One region of the Gordonia sp. SID5947 genome, then DNA from elsewhere that is predicted to be linked to it. Evidence: riboswitches for the same ligand, from Rfam matches in the RefSeq annotation. Region 1 holds a riboswitch; the other holds the start of a gene.
What was found. A riboswitch is a leader RNA that binds a small molecule or an ion and turns the genes downstream of it on or off. The one in region 1 is predicted to bind S-adenosylmethionine.
Positions count from the first base shown of each region.

Region 2: another riboswitch for S-adenosylmethionine. It lies ahead of GTV32_RS19550 (aminotransferase class V-fold PLP-dependent enzyme); the one in region 1 lies ahead of GTV32_RS07760 (bifunctional o-acetylhomoserine/o-acetylserine sulfhydrylase).

Region 1 is NZ_WWHU01000001.1:1,678,255-1,688,317, reverse strand. It holds gene GTV32_RS07800 (error-prone DNA polymerase) at 1-1,337, shown strand, start outside; gene GTV32_RS07795 (DUF167 domain-containing protein) at 1,352-1,582, shown strand; gene GTV32_RS07790 (tRNA (cytidine(34)-2'-O)-methyltransferase) at 1,604-2,068, opposite strand; gene GTV32_RS07785 (serine/threonine dehydratase) at 2,158-3,096, opposite strand; gene GTV32_RS07780 (bifunctional methylenetetrahydrofolate dehydrogenase/methenyltetrahydrofolate cyclohydrolase) at 3,162-4,040, shown strand; gene GTV32_RS07775 (DUF3017 domain-containing protein) at 4,037-4,363, shown strand; gene GTV32_RS07770 (Hsp70 family protein) at 4,480-6,021, shown strand; gene GTV32_RS07765 (homoserine O-acetyltransferase) at 6,036-7,184, opposite strand; gene GTV32_RS07760 (bifunctional o-acetylhomoserine/o-acetylserine sulfhydrylase) at 7,240-8,565, opposite strand; SAM riboswitch class IV at 8,628-8,748, opposite strand; gene GTV32_RS07755 (PE-PPE domain-containing protein) at 9,030-10,063, shown strand, end outside.
Region 2 is NZ_WWHU01000001.1:4,271,811-4,281,873, reverse strand. It holds gene dacB (D-alanyl-D-alanine carboxypeptidase/D-alanyl-D-alanine-endopeptidase) at 1-172, opposite strand, end outside; gene GTV32_RS19580 (inorganic diphosphatase) at 352-864, shown strand; gene GTV32_RS19575 (MDR family MFS transporter) at 1,124-2,824, opposite strand; gene GTV32_RS19570 (MarR family transcriptional regulator) at 2,821-3,327, opposite strand; gene alc (allantoicase) at 3,504-4,487, shown strand; gene GTV32_RS19560 (hypothetical protein) at 4,584-5,858, opposite strand; gene GTV32_RS19555 (hypothetical protein) at 5,993-6,448, opposite strand; gene GTV32_RS19550 (aminotransferase class V-fold PLP-dependent enzyme) at 6,445-7,782, opposite strand; SAM riboswitch class IV at 7,800-7,913, opposite strand; gene GTV32_RS19545 (isochorismate synthase) at 7,994-9,100, shown strand; gene GTV32_RS19540 (DUF222 domain-containing protein) at 9,267-10,063, shown strand, end outside.

The sequences.
Region 1 (10,063 bases):
GCGCACAGATGGCAACCTTGCCGCGGTTGAAGCCACGAACGTTCTATGACCTGGTGGTCGAGGTGGCATTGATCCGCCCCGGGCCGATTCAGGGCGGTTCGGTGCATCCCTACATCCGTCGACGCAACGGGGCGGAGGAGGCGACGGTGGAACACCCGTCGATGCGCAAGGCGCTCGATCGCACACTGGGGGTGCCGCTGTTCCAGGAACAGTTGATGCAACTCGCGGTCGATGTGGCCGGATTCGATGCCACCGAGGCCGACCAGTTACGCCGTGCGATGGGCTCCAAGCGGTCACCCGAGCGGATGGAGCGCCTGCGCAAGCGTTTTTACGAGGGAATGGAGGAGGAGCACGGCATCTCCGGCGAGATGGCGGACCGGATCTTCGAGAAGATGGCGGCGTTCGCGAATTTCGGTTTCCCGGAAAGTCATTCGCAGAGTTTCGCGTCCCTGGTCTTCTACTCGTCGTGGTTCAAGCTCCACCATCCGGCGGCGTTCTGCGCGGCATTGCTGCGTGCCCAGCCGATGGGGTTCTACTCGCCGCAATCGTTGGTCGCGGATGCGCGCAGACACGGCGTCGTCGTACATCGGCCGGACATCAACCTGTCGCTGGCCGATGCGACCCTGGAGAACGACGGACTCGAGGTCAGGTTGGGACTCGGCGGGATTCGTGGGATCGGGGACGATGTCGCTGCGCGGATCGTCGAATGTCGTGACCGTGGCGGTGGTTATCGGGACGTGACGGACGTGTCCCGTCGGGCAGAGCTGACGGTGCATCAGCTCGAGGGGCTCGCGGGTGCCGGGGCGTTCGCAGGCTTCGGGATGAGTCGCCGGCAGGCCCTGTGGGAGGCGGGTGCCGCCGCGACGGTGCGATCGGATCAGCTGGCACTCGAGTCGTCCGCACGCACACCGGCCCTGCCGGGACTGTCGGAGATCGAGCTGGCAGCGACGGATGCCTGGGCGACCGGTATCACCCCGACGTCCTATCCCACCCAGTTCCTCCGTCCGCGCCTGGCCGCGATGGGAGTGGTCCCGGCCGACGGATTGCTGTCCGTCGCAGACGGATCGCGCGTCACCGTGGCCGGTGCGGTGACCCACCGGCAGCGTCCGGCCACCGCATCGGGTGTGACATTCATCAATCTCGAGGACGAAACCGGCATGGTGAACGTCGTCTGCTCGGTGGGGTTGTGGACCCGACATCGAAATCTGGCACACTCGGCATCGGCATTGCTGATCCGTGGCACCGTGCAGAACGCCGAAGGGGCGGTGACAGTGGTGGCAGAGCGTCTGCAGCGCCTGGACCTTCGAGTGGGATCTCGTTCCAGGGATTGGCAATAGACAAGGGGGCGGCGATGCCGAGGCAGATCGTGGTGACCGTGAAGCCGAGTAGTCGCAAGGGGCCGCTGGTGGAGACCGGGCCCGACGGTTCGGTCACCGTCTTCGTGCGTGAACCGGCGGTCGAGGGTCGGGCGAACAAAGCTGTCGCGGCGATCCTCGCCGATCATCTCGGTGTGCCCAAACGGAAGATCGCGCTCGTCGGTGGTGCCACTGCACGGACCAAGCGATTCCGGATCGACAGCTGACCGGGAGCACCAGCGCGGCGGTCAGACCGCTCCGCTGAATCCGTTCTGCCGCCACGCCTCGTAGACGACGATGCTCGCGGCGTTTGCGAGGTTGTGTGACCGACGCCCCGCCAGCATGGGTATCCGGACCCGGTCGGTCACCTCAGGTTCGGCGAGTACGTCGTCGGGCAGTCCGGTCGGTTCGGGCCCGAACAACAAGACATCCCCGGGTCGGTAGTCGACATCCGTGTGGTAGCGGGATGCGTGCGCGGTGAACGCGAAGACGCGCTCGGGCTCGAGTGTGGTCCATGCGGTCGCCAGATTGGGATGCACTGTGACCGTGGCCATCTCGTGATAGTCCAGGCCGGCGCGTTTGACCTGCGCATCGGACATGCTGAATCCGAGTGGCTCGATGAGATGCAGTTCGCAGCCGGTGTTGGCGGCAAGACGGATCGCGTTCCCGGTGTTGGGTGGGATGCACGGCTGATAGAACATGATGCGGAACATGGTCAGGTCATCTTAGTCTTCTGGCCGCAGTCCGTTCTTCTGGACGCACTTTCCGCCGAAGCCCGAACACGGCGACGCGGCCGGAACGCTCAGATGGTCGCCGAGGTGTTTGCGCCGCACAGCACCACGCACAATGTCGAATCCGGTTCCGGCCGAACGACTCCGGTGAGCACCGCGGCGACTGCGGTCGCCGTGCCGGGCTCCACCAGGATGCGGAAGGCTTCCCACAGATGGCGGCGCGCCGCGATCAGGTCTGCGTCCGAGACCACCACGCTGGTCACCGCGCGGCCGGCGATGGTCGACCAGCAGATGTCCCCGAGGCGGGTGGCGCCGAGGGAATCGGCGGCGACACTGTCGAGTTCCACAGGGACCGGGCGACCCGCTTCCAACGCTTGATGCAGGCACGACGCACCGGCCGGCTCGACGCCGATGATCCGATCGCCCGGCCGTTGCACCGCGGTCAGCCCGCCGAGCAATCCGCCGCCGCCGACACAGACGACCGTGGTCAACGGACCGGCGATGTCGTCGGCGAGTTCGAGTCCGATCGTGCCCGCGCCGGCCACGATGTCGGGTTGGTCATAGGCATGCAGCAGGAGAGCGCCGCTTCGTCCGGCCATCTCCGCCGCGGCGTCGGCGGCCTGCTGGTAGCGGTCACCGACCTGACGGACGTCGGCACCAAGTGCGCGCAGGCTGTCGACCTTGACCTGGGGCGCCGTCTCGGGAACCACCACGGTGCAGCTGGTACCGGCGATCCGGGCCGCCCATGCGGCGCCGATCGCGGCGTTGCCGCCCGACGCGACCAGGATGCCTGCGTCGTCGAGCTGTCCTGCCGCACGGGCGTGCCGCACCGCGTTGAGGCTGCCGCGGGGCTTGAAGCAGCCACCAGCCTGGAGGTATTCGAGCTTGAACACCACGTCGACGCGACCGTCGACGGTGTCGAGCGAAGTCGCGAACTCCGGCGTGCGCCGCACGTCGCCGGAGATCCGCTCGCGGGCGGCGACGACGTCGTCGAGGGTGACGACACCCACCCCGTCGGTCGATGGTTCCACGTCGACCCACGGTACCGGCGGGGCAGATGGAACAATGGATCTCTGTGAGCGCTATACGACTCGACGGCAAGGTCACTCGTGACGAGATCTTCGACGATCTCGGCGTGCGGGTGGAGAAGTTGCGTGCCGAGGGCATCATGCCCGGTCTCGGCACCGTGCTGGTCGGGGATGATCCCGGCTCGCAGTCCTACGTGAAGGGCAAGCACGCCGACTGCGCCCGTATCGGCGTGGCCTCGATCCGTAAGGATCTGCCAGCGGACGCGACCACCGAGGAACTGAACGCGGCGATCGACGAGCTGAACGGGGACCCGAGCTGCACCGGCTACATCGTCCAACTGCCGCTTCCGCGCCATCTCGACGAGAACGCCGCCTTGGAGCGCATCGATCCGTCGAAGGATGCCGATGGTCTCCATCCGATCAACCTCGGGCGTCTGGTGCTCGGCAAGGAGTCGACGCTGCCGTGCACTCCGCGCGGCATCGTCCACCTGCTGCGGCGATACGACATCCCCATCAACGGCGCGCGGGTGACCGTGGTCGGACGCGGCGTCACCATCGGACGACCGATCGGTCTGCTCCTGACCCGGCGCAGCGAGAACGCGACCGTCACGCTCTGTCACACCGGCACCGCCGACCTCGCGTCTGAGGTCGCCCGGGCCGACATCGTGATCGCCGCCGCAGGTGTGCCGCATCTCATCACCAAGGACATGGTGAAGCCGGGCGCGGCGGTCATCGACGTCGGGGTCAGCCGGACCGAGTCCGGGCTCACCGGCGACGTCGCGCCGGATGTCTGGGATGTGGCGGGCCACGTGTCGCCCAACCCCGGCGGTGTCGGGCCGCTCACCCGCGCGTTTCTGCTCGTCAACGTGGTGGAACGGGCAGAAGCCGAACTCGCCGGGCGCAGCGGGTCGGGGCCTCTCGGGTGACCGGGACGAGTGCTGCCGGCCGTGTGGAGCGGATTCGGCACGCACGGCAGGTCAGGCGGTATCTGGTTCAGATCCCGTACTTCGTCGTATTGCTGGGCCTGCTGGTGGCCGCGATCCTGGTCTTGTTCGACCGGTGGCGGCGTGGCGCATTCGTCTTCGGATCGGCGCTGCTGCTCGGGGCGGTCCTACGGGCCCTGATCCCGTCGTCGCGAGCGGGTCTTCTCCAGGTCAGAGGGCGTTTCTTCGATGTCGCGGCGATGGCGGCCACCGGCACACTCATCCTGTGGCTGGCGACGTCAATCGATCCGTTGGGCACAGATTGATTACAATAGAGATCAACACGTGACCTGAGGCCCGAGGGGGCGACGACAGCTGGGGAGTACGTATCACTTCGACGATCAACACCGCTGACCCGACGATTCCGGATGATTCCACGTCGATGGGTGTCTCAGCAGGCGATGGCATGATCCACTACGTCCTGCTCACCCGCGACGACGTCGGGCGTAGTGTGGTGGACACCCGGGTGATCGACGTAGACCGCAGCGACGGCCTGGATGTCGCCGGCCGGGTCAATGCCGGGATCGACCTGATGCTGGGTGCCGCACGCGACGCGAACCTGCGGGTCGGTCCGATCGGCGTGGCCGCACGCACCACAAAGCAGCGCTGGGAGCTCCAGTCGAGGGGAGCCGGGCCACGGCGTCAGATCCACCTGGTCAACGACGACGAGGCGGTCGTGGCCTACCTCTCGGCCACGGGGCAGATCACCCGTTTCGAGTCCGTCGTGGTGGTCGACTGCGGCGATACCGGGATGTCCCTCTACACGGTCGAGCCCGCGACCAGTCGGATCTCGGCGACGGAACGATCCCGTGCGCTGACCGGTCGTCGACTCGATCGATCCATCGTCGAGCAGTTGGTCACCGATGAGTCCGTGGCGGAATCGATGGGGGCCCGGACCCGTCGTCGCGCACTGCTGAGTGCGTGCCGGACCGCCAAGGAGGAGTTCTCGGCGCCGACGCCCTCGGCCGAGGCCGGTTCGATCCTGCTCGCCGACGGCGGCGGACACGTGACGCTCACCCAGGACACGATCGACGCCGCGATCGCACCGATGATCGACGAAGCGCGAGGCGTGCTGGCGCGCTACCTGTCCGACGGCGCCGATCGCGGTCCGCGTCCCCAGGCGGTCGTGCTGGTGGGTGGCATCGCCAACCTGCCTGCCGTCCGTGCGATGGTCGATCGTGATCAGACGCTCGAGGTCATCGTCCCCGAGGCCCCCGAACTCGCGGCGTCTGTCGGTGCGGCCATCCTCGCGCGGGCCAAGACCACCGTCGAGAGTCCGTCTCGCCTCGCGTTTATCGGGGGAAAGCGGAATCGCGAGTGGCTCTCCGCGACGCCATTGGCCGTGGTCGGCGCGATCATCGCCGCGGCGATGATGACCGTCTTCGCCGTCAGTTCGTCGCTGACCGGGCAGAACGAGCCTGCCCCGTCGTCGACGGCTGCGCCCGAGACGTCGTCGACCACCAGTTCGGCGGTCACGACGTCCCGCGCACCGCAACAGCCGATCCCCACCACCACGGCCGCGGTCGTACCGCCGCCGGTGGTCCAGATCCCGACCGAGGAGCAGGTGGTGCCGCGGACACGGCGGCCCGAGCCGCGGTGGAACGAGTCGCCGGGCTGGGCCACCACCGAGTTGCCGCCCACCACACAGCAACCCGATCAGCCGTCGACGACCACGCGGACGCTGTTGCCCTACCCGCTGCCCTCGTTGCCGTGGCCCACCGGCACCCGGCCCACTCCGACGATCCCGCCGGACCTGCTGCCGCCGGGGTTCGCGCCGCAGACGACCCAGCCGACACCGGCCCCACCGCAGCAGGCCCCGGCGACGACATCACCGCGGGGCGCGCAGCGTCAGATGACGCCTTCGGCGCCGACGTCGGAGGACGCACCGGAGTCGACCACCAGCACTCCGGTGCCCTCGCGGTAGGGGGGTCGCTCGCGTCAGGCGCGGGCGAGTTCGACGGTCTGCTTCAGCAGATCGTTGATCGCGTCGAATTCCGTGAGGAATCCGTCGTGACCGTTGTCCGAGTGGACCACCTGCAGGCCGCCGACGCAGTTGCCCAGCAGCTCGGCCAGCTCGACCTGTAACCGCAACGGGTACAAGCGGTCCGAGACGATGCCGCCGACGATGACCGGGACGTGGCACCGGCGCAGTGCCGCTTCGATGCCGCCCCGATCGCGTCCGACGTCGTGGTGGTTGAGGACGTTGCTCAGCACCACGTAGCTGCCGGGATCGAAGCGGCCGATGAGTTTGTCGGCCTGATGCTGCAGGTAGCTGTCCACCGCATAGCGGCCGCCGGTCAGCGGTTCCTCGTCGCCCTGGGGCTGGTCGGCGAACCGTTGATCGAGTTCGGTCTCGCCGCGGTAGGTGAGGTGCGCGATTCTGCGTGCCACACCCATGCCGGTCGACGGCACACGACCGGTGCCGTGATAATCGCCGTTCTGCCAGTCGGGATCGGCCTTGATCGCCGCGATCTGGGTGGTCTGGGTACCGATCTGGTCCGCGGTGGCCCGGGCGCCGACCGCGAGCACCAATGCGCTGCGGACCATCTCCGGGTATTCGATCGCCCATTCCAGGGCCCGCGCTCCGCCCATCGAGCCGCCGATGACGGCGCCGATGCCCGCGATGTCGAGGCGTTCCACGAGCAGTCGCTCGGCACGGACCTGATCCAGCACGGTGATCTGGGGGAAGCGTGAACCCCACGGCCGTCCGTCGGGCGCCGGCGACGCGGGCCCGGTGGATCCTTGGCAGCCGCCGAGCACATTGGCGGAGATCACACACCATTCGTCGGTGTCGATCGCGCACCCCGGACCGATGAGTCCGTCCCACCAGCCGGGCGTCGGATGCTCCGCGTCCGCAGGCCCGGTCACATGCGAGTCACCGGTGAGCGCATGCAGAGTGAGGATCACGTTGTCACGGGTCGGCGACAACGTGCCCCAGCGCTGGAACGCCAGGGAGACGTCGTCGATCTGTCCGCCGTTGTCGAGTGAGATCGAGCCGATCTGGACACTGGTCATCGCCCCGTCGGGCATCTGCTCCCAGTCGGGCCGATCAGCTGACTCGGTTGTCGTTTCGATACTCACCGACACGATTCACTCACTCTGCGCTGCACCTCGGTTCCCCTGTCTCCGTTGATCTCCGGTGTTATCGTGCGGCCGCCGCGAACCCCTGCTCGAGGTCGGCGACGATGTCGTCGATGCCCTCGATTCCCACGGCCAGGCGTACCAGTCCGGGCGTCACACCCGCGGCGGCCTGTTCCTCGGGTGTCAGTTGGCTGTGCGTGGTGGATGCCGGATGGATCACCAGCGACCGTACGTCACCGATGTTCGCGACGTGACTGTGCAGTGTCAGGGCGTCCACGAAGCTCTTGCCGGCGTCGACCCCACCGGTGATCTCGAACGAGACGATCGCGCCCTGCCCCTTGGGGAGCAGCTTCTGCCCGCGCTCGTACCAGGCCGACGACGAGAGTCCGGCGTACGCAACGGATTCCACCTGGGCATGCTGATCGAGGAACTCGGCGATCCGCTGCGCGTTGGACACATGGCGCTCGACGCGCAGACTCAGGGTCTCGAGCCCTTGCGCCAGCAGGAAGGCGTTGAACGGGGAGATGGCGGCACCGGTGTCGCGCAGCCACTGAACGCGTGCCTTCAGGGCGAAGGCGGGTGCGCCGAGGTCTGCGAAGACCGCGCCGTGATAGCTCGCGTCCGGGGTGGTGAACCCGGGGAAGAGATCATTGCCGTCGCGCTGCGCCCGCCAGTCGAAGGTGCCGCCGTCGACGATCACGCCGCCGATCGCGGTGCCGTGGCCGCCGATGTACTTGGTTGCCGAGTGCACGACGATGTCGGCGCCGTGCGCCAGCGGATTGAGCAGGTAGGGCGTGGCGACCGTGTTGTCGACGATCAACGGCAACTGGTTGCGGTGCGCCACCTCGGCGATCCCCTCGATGTCGAGGATCTCGTTGTTCGGGTTGGATATCGTCTCGCCGAACACCGCGCGCGTGTTGTCCTTGATCGCCGCCTGCCAGGAATCGAGATCTTCCGGGTCGTCGACGAACGACACCTCGATACCGAGCTTCGGCAGGGTGTAGTGGAAGAGATTGTAGGTACCGCCGTAGAGACGCGGGCTGGACACGACGTGCCCACCGTTCTCGACGATGTTGAGGATCGCGTAGGTCTCGGCCGCCTGACCGGATGCCACCAGCAGAGCTGCGACGCCGCCTTCGAGTGCGGCGATCCGCTGTTCGACGGCGTCCTGGGTCGGATTCATGATCCGGGTGTAGATGTTGCCCGGCTCGGCGAGTCCGAAGAGGTTGGCCGCGTGCTGCGTGTCGTTGAACACGTACGAGGTGGTCTGGTACAGCGGCAGCGCTCGAGCATTGGTGGTCGGATCGGCGGTCTGTCCCGCGTGGATCTGTTTGGTCTCGAAGCTCCAGGTGTCGACTGGATTGGTGTCTTCGGGGGCGTCAGACATGACTGTGTCATCGCTTTCTACGGTCGGCAGGGTGCAACGACCCTGGTGGGGTCCGACCTTCGGACCCGCGCTTGCCGGGGAACACGTGGCGCGTTCCTCAACCCGGTCATCACCCGGAGCACCCCACCGCGGATGGAGGGTTGCCGATCAGCAAGCCGGGGCTTTGCGCTGATGCTCATGACCTGGCGTCAAGGATATAACACGGTCTCGGAGACCCGGGAACCGTCCTGATCGCGCTGATCCGATCTGATGACAGGTGTCCTCCGAAAGAATGAACTTGTCGCGATGTGCCGGTGAAAGCCCAGCTGACAGTCCTTAGCCAAACTAAATACGATACGTGTTTTGAGATAGCGGATCTAGTCTGTGGCCAGCCCTGGGCCGCGCATCCGGTCCGATGTGCGCCAGGTCAGACGAAGGGCCTCAGCATGACGAGTCGCTATCGCTTGCCTCACCGTCTGTCTGCCGTGTCGGTCGCCGTGGGCGCGAGCCTCGCCGTCGTCGCGGCGTTCTGTGTGCCCGGGGCCGTCGGCGCGGCCAACGCCACCGAGTGCGGCGGGGGAGCGGTCGTCATCGTCGGCGGGACGAATGATCCCGACGGCAAGGCGATGGTGGGAATCGAGCAGCGATACAGCGGCACCGGGCTGGACAACGAGCTCGGCACCGCCGACGACACCGAATATGCGGATGACCCCTACCAGGTCATCTATGCCGATTACCCGACGACGCTGTGGCCGTTGGGCGCGGCCGGGTATGACGACAGCGTCGCGCAGGGCACGGCCGCGACGCGATCCGCGATCGCGACCTATCAGGAGTCATGTGGTCCGCGACCCGTCGTCGTCGCCGGGTACTCGCAGGGTGCCCGAGTCGCCGGCGATGTCCTCGCCGACCTCGGCAGAGGCGGGGAGGTCGACGGTGTGCTGTTGGACGAGGACGGGAACCCCGTGCTCGACGAGAACGGGGTTCCGGTGACCCGCGTCATCGACACCACGCAGATCTCCGGCGAGCTCTACGCCGACCCGCGCCGGGACGGGACCGTCGACGGCGAGGGCATCGAGGTGGCGTTGATCGGGGTGATCCCCGGCTTGACGATGACCGGTCCGCGCCAGGGTGGCTTCGGGTCCATCCCGGTGACCACGGTGTGCGCGGACGGGGATCCGATCTGCGACCTACCGGATCCGCTGCATGATCCGATCGGTGCGATCGACGGCCTGGTGGGCTACTTCACCAAGCACAACTACTATCCGTACCGCATGTATCTGGACCCGGCCGAGTGGCCGACGACCGAATGCGAGCCCGGTTCCACGACCACCTGCATCGTGCCGCAGGATTCCGCGATCGTCGGCGTGATCCGTCAGGGGGCGGAGGCCATCGGTGTCGACGGCGACCAGATCCCCGACTTCCTCGCAGGCCGTTGGACCGTCGATCTCCCCGACGGCATCGCGCTGTCGAACCTGCAGCCGTTGGTTCGTCTCGTTCAGGAGCGGCTGCCGCAGCTGCC
Region 2 (10,063 bases), 2.6 Mb from region 1:
CGGGGGCATTCGCCGACACCGTCTTGATCTGCGGGTTCACCGCGATCGCGGCCGGCTGAGGAGGGATGCCCGGGGGAAGTTGGTCGGCGTCGTCGAGCTTGAGGGCCACCGCGACCGAGCCGACGGCGACCAGTGCGAGGACCACCACCGAGATGATCGTCCACAGCATCATGCGCCTGGTCGACCTGCGCTGTGCGCCCACAGAACCTCCGGATCGCTGCCTCGGGGTCCGGCCCGGCCCTGACCCCTCTCGACTTCTCACAGTATCGTTGAGGCGATCTGCGCAGGCGACCCAGCAGTAGCGTCGGGCCGGTTGCGATCACCACCAGCGAACACTTGCCAGGAGGAACCGTGGAATTCGATGTGACCATCGAGATCCCCAAGGGCGGACGTAACAAGTACGAGGTCGATCACGAGACCGGAAAGGTCTATCTCGACCGTTACCTGTACACCTCGATGGGTTACCCGGCCGATTACGGGTACGTCGACAACACGCTCGGCGAGGACGGCGACCCGCTGGACGCGATGGTGCTGCTCCCCGAGTCGGTGTTCCCGGGCATCATCGTCAAGGCCCGCATCGTCGGCATGTACACGATGACCGACGAGGCCGGCGGCGATGACAAGCTGCTCTGCGTTCCGGCGGGGGACGTGCGCTGGGATCACATCCAGGACATCGGCGACGTCAGCGAGTTCGAGCTCGGGCCGATCTCGCACTTCTTCGAGCACTACAAGGATCTCGAGCCCGGCAAAGAGGTCCAGCCCGGCGGTTGGGTCGGCAAGGACCAGGCCGAGAAGATCGCCCAGGAGGCCATCGACCGTCTGAAGGCGCATCCGACCGAGGCCAACGAGCCGTCGCGCGGCTGACCCTTACCGCACCTCGCCCCTCTCGCCGGTCGAGTAGCCCGCGAGCGCGGTCCGTCGCCACTCACGCGGGCCGGGTGGGCGAACGCGGGCCGGCTGGGCGAACGCGGGCCGTCGACGGCCCGCGTCATCCGAGCCCACCCGCGCCACCGGAGACCGCCCGCGTCACGGGGACGAAAAGCGCCGACAGCAACCTGCGCAGGTTGCTGTCGGCGCTTTTCGTGTTGCTGTCGACGAGTTTTCGATCAGAGGTGGGGCGAGGTCAGGCTTTCGCGTCCTCGGGCGCGCCGATCGGCTTGCCCCGTCGCAGCGGCAGTTCCTTCCACGTGACCGTGCCGACGATCGCGAGCAGCGACAGGATCGACACCGAGAGGAACACGCGGTCCATCGAATCGGCGAAGCCGCGTTTGATCGGCTGGGCCAGCTCGGTGGGAAGCTTCTCGATCACCGACGTATCGCTCATCACGCTGTCCGACGACCCGGAGCCCGCCCCCGGATTCTGAGCGGCCGCGATCAGCGACTTACCGAACCCGCTGACCTGTGGGTCACTGCTCTGCGCAGCCTGGACCACAGCCGTGCGGTACTCGGGTTGCGATGCCGCCGAGGTCATCTCGTCCTTGATGTTCGGGCCCATGAAGGAGAACAGCAGGGAGAAGAAGACCGCGACACCGAGCGTGCCACCCATCTGCCGGAAGAACGTCGCGGTGCCGGTGGACAGCCCCATGTCCTTGGGCGGCAAGATGTTCTGCATCGCCAGCGTGATCGGCTGCATCAGGTTGCCGAGGCCGAAGCCCAGCAGCGCCGCCATCAGCATCACCAGGTAGACCGGGGTCTCGGTGCCGACCAGGTGCAGCAGGAACGTGGCCGAGGTGATCAGCGTCGCACCGATGATGGTGAAGATCTTGTAGCGCCCGGTCCGGGAGATCAGCTGGCCCGACAGGATCGACCCGGTCATCAGGCCCAGCACCATCGGCAGCATCTGCAGGCCGGCCACCATCGGGCTCGACCCGCGCAGCACCTGGAAGTACTGCGGCAGCATCGAGATGCCACCGAACATGACGGCACCGATGATGACGGACACCACGATGCCCTGGCTGAACACGCGATTCCTGAACACCCGCAACGGGATCAGCGCTTGGTCGCCCATCTTGTTCTCGATCCAGATGAACGCCAGGATCCCGATCACGCCGATCGCGTAGCAGAGCAGCGCCAAACCGGAGGTCCAGCCCCATTCACGTCCCTGTTCGGCGACGATGAGCAGCGGCGCCACGGCCACCGCGAGCGCCGTCGCACCCCAGTAGTCGGTGCGGCCGCCGACACCCTTCTGCTGGTCGTAGTTGAGCACCTTGTAGACCACGAACAGCGCGACGAGACCGATGGGCACGTTCACCAGGAACACCCAGCGCCAGCCGGAGACCCACAGGATCGACGCCTGGCCGGCGAACAGTCCGCCGAGGACCGGACCCAAGACGCTGGACGTGCCGAACACGGCCAGGAAGTAACCCTGGTATTTCGCACGTTCACGCGGCGGCACGATGTCGCCGATCGTGGTGAGCGCGAGCGTCATCAGACCACCTGCGCCCAGGCCCTGGAAGGCTCGGAACGCGGCGAGCTCGTACATCGACGTCGCGATACTGCACAGCAGCGAGCCGACGATGAAGATCGAAATGGCCAGCAGGAAGAACGGTTTCCGGCCATAGAGGTCGGACAGCTTGCCGTACAGCGGCGTCACGATGGTCGCGGTGACCAGATAGGCGGTGGTCACCCACGCCTGCATGTCGTAGCCCTGCAGGTCGTCGGCGATGGTGCGGATCGCGGTCGAGACGATGGTCTGGTCGAGCGCCGCGAGGAACATCCCCATCATGAGGCCCGCGAGGATCGTGAGGATCTGACGATGCGTCAGCCCGGCCCCCGCAACCTCGTCCGGGGCCGCCTTCTCGAGGGCGGCCGTTGATTCTGTCATGCCTTTCCTTTCACAAAGTCTGCGATCGTGCGCGGCGCCTCGTCGCCCTTGGCGCACGGGGGCGCGATGACCGATTCGGCGGCGTCGACGAACCGGCTCAGCAGACGCACCAGCGTCCAGAGCTCGTCGTCGGTCCAGTCCGTCATCGCGTCGTCCATCGCGGTCCGGCGCACCATCCGCATCGCCTCGACGCGTTCGATTCCGGCGTCGGTGATCACGAGCAGGGTCGCGCGGCCGTCCGCCGGATCCGCCTCACGCCGGACCAACCCGAGGTCGACGAGCTGCGCGACATGGCGGCTCACCGTCGAAGGGTCGGCGTTGAGGCTCTCGGCGAGCTCGCGTGACCGCATGGATTCGCGGGCGAGGTGGAAGAGACCTTTGAACGCAGCCGTCTCGAACTCCCCGTCCGCCGTCTTGAACGTGGTGTGGGCCGCCCGGTCGCGGAGACGCATGTACCGGGACAGCACATCGAACAGATCGTCGACGGCGTGTTGATCGAGCATGCGCGTCCTCCCCGAGATCGGATTTTACTTTCCCTTTGCAATTAGTTGCTGACTGCAATTAGTTGCCGTCCGCAAGTATGCGCTCGACCGTCGCGCGCATGCAACCTGGCCTACGATCAGAACCCGTGACTCCCCAACCGCCGGCCTCCACGGGCAACCGCCCGCATTTCACTTCCATGCCTGACCTGGCACTTCGCGAGCTCGGAGGCGCAGTCGTCTGGACCAACGACGACTTGTTCGCGGAAGCGCAGAACCTCATCAAGACGGCGCCCGCGCAGTATCAGCCGGCAACATTCGGCCACAAGGGCCAGGTCTACGACGGCTGGGAGACGCGTCGTCGGCGCCGCGATGGCGTCGATCAGGCCATCGTGCGTCTGGGCGCACCCGGTGTGATCTACGGCGTGGTGGTCGACACGTCGTGGTTCAAGGGGAACTATCCGCCGTTCGTCTCCGTGGAAGCGGCCGCCGTGGAAGGCATCGTCTCCGTGGAGGAACTCCTCGACGACGTCGAGTGGGTGACGATCGTCGAGAAGACCGCCGCCGACGGTGACACCCGCAACCCGTTCAAGGTCGACGCGAAGGATCGCTTCACCCACGTCCGGCTGACCATGCATCCAGACGGCGGCGTCGCCCGCTTCCGTGTCCACGGACGCGGCGTGCCCAATCCGCACTTCTTCCGGTACGGCCACTTCGACCTCGCGGCACTGGAGAACGGCGGCCTGATCACCGCGTGTTCCAACATGTTCTACGGCTCCCCCAACAACCTGCTGATGCCCGGCCGGGCGCGCAACATGGGCGAGGGCTGGGAGACCTCACGGCGTCGCGACGATGGCAACGACTGGGTTCAGGTACGTCTGGCCGGACGCGGTCAGGTCAGTCTCATCGAACTCGACACCAGCTACTTCCTCGGTAACGCGCCGGGCGCCGCGACGGTCCGCGGTCGCGACGGCGAGGACGGCGAATGGTTCGAGATGTTGCCGCGCACCGAATTACAGCCCGACACCCGACACCGGTTCGTCATCGACCTCGACCGCCCGGCGACCGAGGCCCGCCTCGACATCTATCCCGACGGCGGGATGGCCCGATTCAGGCTGTACGGGACACTGACCACCGACGCCGAGGCCGACCTGATCGAGCAGTGGGAACGCGGCGAGGCCTGAGGGCGCGAGACAGGTTGCTCTCGGCGAGATCTCGGTTGCTCTCGGCGAGATCTCGGTTGCCGTCGGCGGGATTTCGGTTGCCGTCGGCGGGAGGGGTCAGGAGATGCTGACCTTGGTGTGCGCCACCGCATCACCGAGGATCTGGTGCAGGTTGTAGATCGGCCGGTGCGATTCGAACTGTGTCTCGTACGGAACCTTCAGCTGCGCCACCAACTGTCCGTACCGGTTGTCGACCATGTCCCGGTAACGCGGCAGGAGTTCGGTCGTCACGTACTTCCACCGCAGGTCGAACTCCGACCAGTCCCAATCCGGGATCGGGGTGGCGATGGAGAGCGTCCGACCGTCGGGTGTCCGGCCTCGATAGGTGTAGGAGATGAAGTCGCGCAACGCCGGAACCCCCGCAACCGACGGCGAACCGGCGAGCGTCATGGCATAGGTCAGCGCCGAGCCGACGCCTGCCGATCTGCGATAGTTGCGCACGTTGTCGAACTGCCAGCCGACGACGTCGTACTGTTCGCGGCGCAAGAGCGTCCCGTTGCCCTTCGAGACCCGGGCGGGGTTGTCGGACGCGATGTCTCGCCACGCGGCCGCCACGGCATCGTCGACGATGCCTGCGCGGCGGAACTCCTCGATCCCGTCGAGACCGTCCTTGACGAACGCGACGTGCATCGGCATGAGATCGGAGAAGATCGCCTTCTGCATCACCAGGATCTGCCGCGAGAACCACGCCAGGTCTGCCGGGGTGATCTGGTCCGCGTGGTAGGCGAGGTTGCGCAGGCCCTCGGGGAACTGACCGATGATGCCGGGACCGGCGACCTGGGTCGCCTTCTCGATGATCTGCGCGGCCAGCGGCTGCAGCCCCCGGATGCCGTAGATGTCACCGGCGAGAACGACATCCGCAGTGCCACCACCGAAGTCGGCGCCCACCATGCCTGCCATACCCGCCCACTGCAGATTGCGATGGGCGATCTGGAAGTTCTCGTAGTAGCGGTAGCCCTTGATCATGGTCGAGCGGGTCGCGTGGAACCCTTTGGCCGGATCCCAACCGGCGAGGTCGATTCCGGCCCCGGTGGTCGCCTGCACGAGCCGATACTGGAACAGCAGTGCCGCATAGCGTTTCGGGTCGACACCGCTCGCGCGGGCATCGCGGACCAGCCGGCTGAGTTCGGTGAGATCGGTCGGCAGCGCTCGATTCACGCCGCCGCCGTACTGATCGGCGAACCGATTCGTCAGCGGCAGATCGAGATAGCGCGTCACGGTGCTCGCCTGAGCCGGCGCCGCCAGCGACACACCACCGATCAGCGCTCCGATCACAGCGACGATGGCCACGGCCAGACGGCCGGTGTGCGACACGGCGATTCCCCGATTCATGCTCCCCCTCCGCCGGTCATCACCTACGACCGGGTCGGCAGAACCGTACTGACGAGTAAGAAGCAGTGTCAACACAGAGCGGGGTGAGACGAAACACAGGACAGGTCTCACGCCGGGCAGTCAACGGCACAGACTCAGGCGACACGCCCTCGTGCCGGATCCAGCACGGGAAGTACCTGCTCACGGACCCGGGCCGCGGTGACCGGGCCGTCGAGCGGCACGACGATGACCGCGTCGGCGATCTCGGCCACATAGATGTCACGGATCAGCGAGACCAGCCCATGCGGCGTCCCGACGTATCGGATCGTCTCCGGCTGGTTGACCGCTGGTGCCCGGCCGGGCTCCGCCGAGGCACGCGCAGACTCCGCGTGCGGGGCGATGGCCGCCTCCACCTCAAGCGCGACAACGTAGTTCGCCTGATCGTTGACGCCGGCGCGCAACAGCAACCGTGCCCGCTGCGCATCACGCAGGGTCGGCCGCCGCACCACGATCGGGAACGCCGCCGCCTCGATCTCGCCGGCGAGCGCGACCCGCAGCGCCGGCCGGCCTATGCTGATCGTCGACGACGGGCGCGCGTATTCGATGCTCATCGCGCCCTCGCTCGCGTGGTCAGTCTCGACAGCGCGTCGACGAGCCGGTCGATGTCGCCGGAACCGGTGCCGACCCCGAAGCTCGCCCGCACCGCACCGGCCGGAAAACCCAGCCGATTCACCAACGGATGCGCGCAGAACTTGCCGTCACGAACGCCGATACCCGCACTCCGACTGAGGAACTCGGCCACCTCCCGTGGCGGGCACCCGTCGACGTCGAATCCGGCGATCCCCACCCGGTCGGTGGCGTCCTCGAAGATGCGCAGCTGCGTGATGCCCTCGGTGGCCGCGAGCCCGTCGTCGAGGCGGGCGCGCAGCAATTCTTCGTGCAGCCCGATGTTCTCGAATCCGACACTGTCGAGCGCCTCGCACGCCGCCGCGATCGACACGGCGCCCAGCACGTTCGGCGAACCGGCCTCGTGGCGGGCCGGCCCCGCGTGCCAGTCGATCGCGGCATCCGCGTCGCGGTCGCCGAGGGCAACACGTGCCGACGCGCCGCCACCCGCCAGGTAGGGCTCGGCGTCGTCGAGCCAGTCCGGACGTCCGATCAACACGCCCGCCCCGAACGGTGCGTAGAGCTTGTGACCGGAGAAGACCAGGTAGTCGACGCCGTGACCGGCCATCGAGATGCGGCGATGAGCGACGAGCTGGGCGGCGTCGATCAGGATGCGTGCGCCGTTGCGGTGGGCGATCGCTGACAACCGACCGATCGGCAGCACCTCGCCGGTGACATTGGACGCCGCGGTGACGGCGAGCAACGAGGCGGGCGCCGCCGCGAGTTCGGTCTCCAGCGCGGCGAGCGTGTCGTCGATCGTCGCGCACGCGCGCACCACCCGGGCCCGCGACGACCCGTCACGGTCGGGCGCGCACCACGGCAGCAGGTTGGCGTGGTGCTCGATGTCGAGCACCACCACGTCGCCACGGGTCGCGTGCGCAGCGAGGTTGATGGCGTCGGTGGTGCCGCGGGTGAAGACCACCGCGTCGTCGGCACGCGCCCTGACGAATCCCCGGATCACCTCACGAGCCTGCTCGTACCGGGCAGTGGTGACCTGCGACAGATGCCCTGCGCCGCGGTGCACGCTCGCGTACTGCGACAACGAGCGCGTGACGGACTCCGCCACCGCCGCCAACGCGGGTGCACTGGCCGCGTAGTCGAGGTTGGCGTAGCGAACCGTCTCGCCGGTCGCCAGCGGTACGCACTCGTCGGCGCCGACGACCTGCGCCAACGGCGGGATGGCGTGGGCGCCGAGTTCGGCGACGTCTGGGTTGGTGAAGGGCGCTGGGTTGGTGAAGGGCGCCGGGATGTTGAAAGGCGTCGAAAGGACAGCAGTCATGGCAATAGCTCCTGAGGAATCCGCACTTGCCGTGATCACTTCGAGCACGGCCGGGTCGTCACCCGGAGCACCCCACCGCGGTGGAGGGTTGCCGGCCAGCGAGCCGGGGCTTGTCACTGGCACTCATGACCCACGTCAAGGTTCACCCATCACGCCTCGACGTGTCAATTTTCACTCACCGCGCACAAAAGCCCGGCGGTAGCGTGAAGCCATGGTCATCTCCGACGCCGACGGCTCGGATCCCTACGTCTTCATCCTGTCGCGACCGACGGGATCGGTGGTGGGGAGCGGCGTTCGTCGCGGATTCGTCGACGCCCGCGCCGCCGCCGAGGCCCTGCGCGCCGGCGCGGTCGAGGCCGTCGTCGGCGCGGTCCCGTTCGACATCGACGATCCCGCCGCACTGATCGCTCCCCGCACACTCCGTCACACGTCGCGACCGGTGGCCGGATCGAAGCCGGCACCGCACCGCGTCACGTCGATGTCGCTGCACCCCGATCAGGCAATCCATCGCGAGCGCATCGAACGCGCGATCAAACAGATCGCCGACGGCGAGCTGGACAAGGTGGTGCTGGCGCGGTCGGTGGATGCCACCCTCGACCCCGCCGTCGACGTCGACGGTCTCATTCATGCTCTGGCGCATGGCAATTCCGAGGGGAATGCCTTCGGTGTGGATGTCGGGGCGTCACGCGGAAGTGGCGGATGGCTCGTCGGGGCGAGCCCGGAGTCGTTGGTACGCAAACAGGGCCGCACGGTGACGTGTCATCCCTACGCCGGGTCGGCGCCGCGGTCAGCGGATCCGGCGGTCGACCGTGCCGCCGCGGACGGTCTCGTCGCCTCGGCCAAAGACCTGACCGAGCACGCATTCGTCGTCGACTACCTCCGGGACCGGCTGTCCCCCCACTGTGTCGAGCTCACCGTCCCGTCGTCGCCGCAGCTGCGCTCGACCGGCGAGATCTGGCATCTCGCGACACCCATCCGCGGCACCCTCCGCGACGACACCATGACCGCGCTCGACCTTGCGCTGTTGCTGAGTCCGACCCCGGCGGTCTGCGGAACTCCCAGTGACCTTGCCGCCCAGTTCATCCGGGAGGTCGAGGGGGAACGCGGCCTCTACGGCGGAACGATCGGCTGGTGCGACAGCGCCGGCGACGGCGAATGGATGGTGACCATCCGCTGCCTGGAACTGACCGCGGACCGGCACAGCCTGCGCACCTGGGCGGGCGGTGGGATCGTCGCGCAATCCGAACCGGGCTCCGAGGTCGACGAGACGACCGCCAAGTTGCGGACGGTGTTCAACGCACTCGGGATCGACCCCTGATCCATCTCGTCCCGAACTTGTCGTACCCCTGCCCTACATTGGTGTGTGCAGGGCCGATGTGAGGAACTGAATCCGGCCTGGCTCCTTGTTCACGCCGGCGGGCCTGGTCCTTCTCGAGATGATGCGGGCGGCCTGTCGCGATGTCCGTTCTCGAGGAAGGCATGTGGTGTCAGGTCCGTCGTGGTCATTGTCGTCGTGGTGGCGCGGCAACTCACCGTGGCCGGATGTCGCACCCCTGTTCACCGGCGGTGTGACAGCCGCCGAGATCATCGACGCCGACACCAACGACCTGATCGGCAGCCTGGTCTCGACGCAGCGTGGCCGGTCGTTCCTGGCATGGCAGGACTACCAGACCGCCGTCGAGCTGCATGCGCGGATCGTCGGAGCGCAGCCGGATCCGCATGCGCTCTTCCTCAAGGACGGCTTCGCCGATTGCGCCGCCCGGCTTGCCTACGCGCTGGGTATCGGTCAACCAGCAGCCGAACAACTGCTCAACCGGGCCCTCGCCCTCCGTGACCGGCTCCCCGAGGTGTCCGCGCGACTGCGCGACGGCCGGATCACCGAGCAGTTGGTGCGGACGATCATCTCGCGCACCGATCTGGTCGACGGGCGCGAGTGCGCAGGCGCCGTCGACGCCGGGATCGCCGCCGCGCTCGATTCGCACTCCGGGGCGTGGTCGCTGCATCGGTTGCGCACCATGGTCGATCGCATCGTGTTCCGTCACGATCCCGACGCGGTGCGTGAACAACGCCGCAAGGCCCTGGATGCGCGGGGGATGTGGACCGAGCCCAAAAATGATGGCACCGCCGAACTGTCGGTGATCATGGCCGCCGAGAACGTGCGGATCGCCGCCGTCGCGGTCAAGCAGTTGGCGGCCGCGGTGTGCGAGGAGGATGGCCGTACTCGGCAACAGCGCGCGTCGGATGCCGTGTTCGCGCTGCTGACCCGCACACCGTTCGAGTG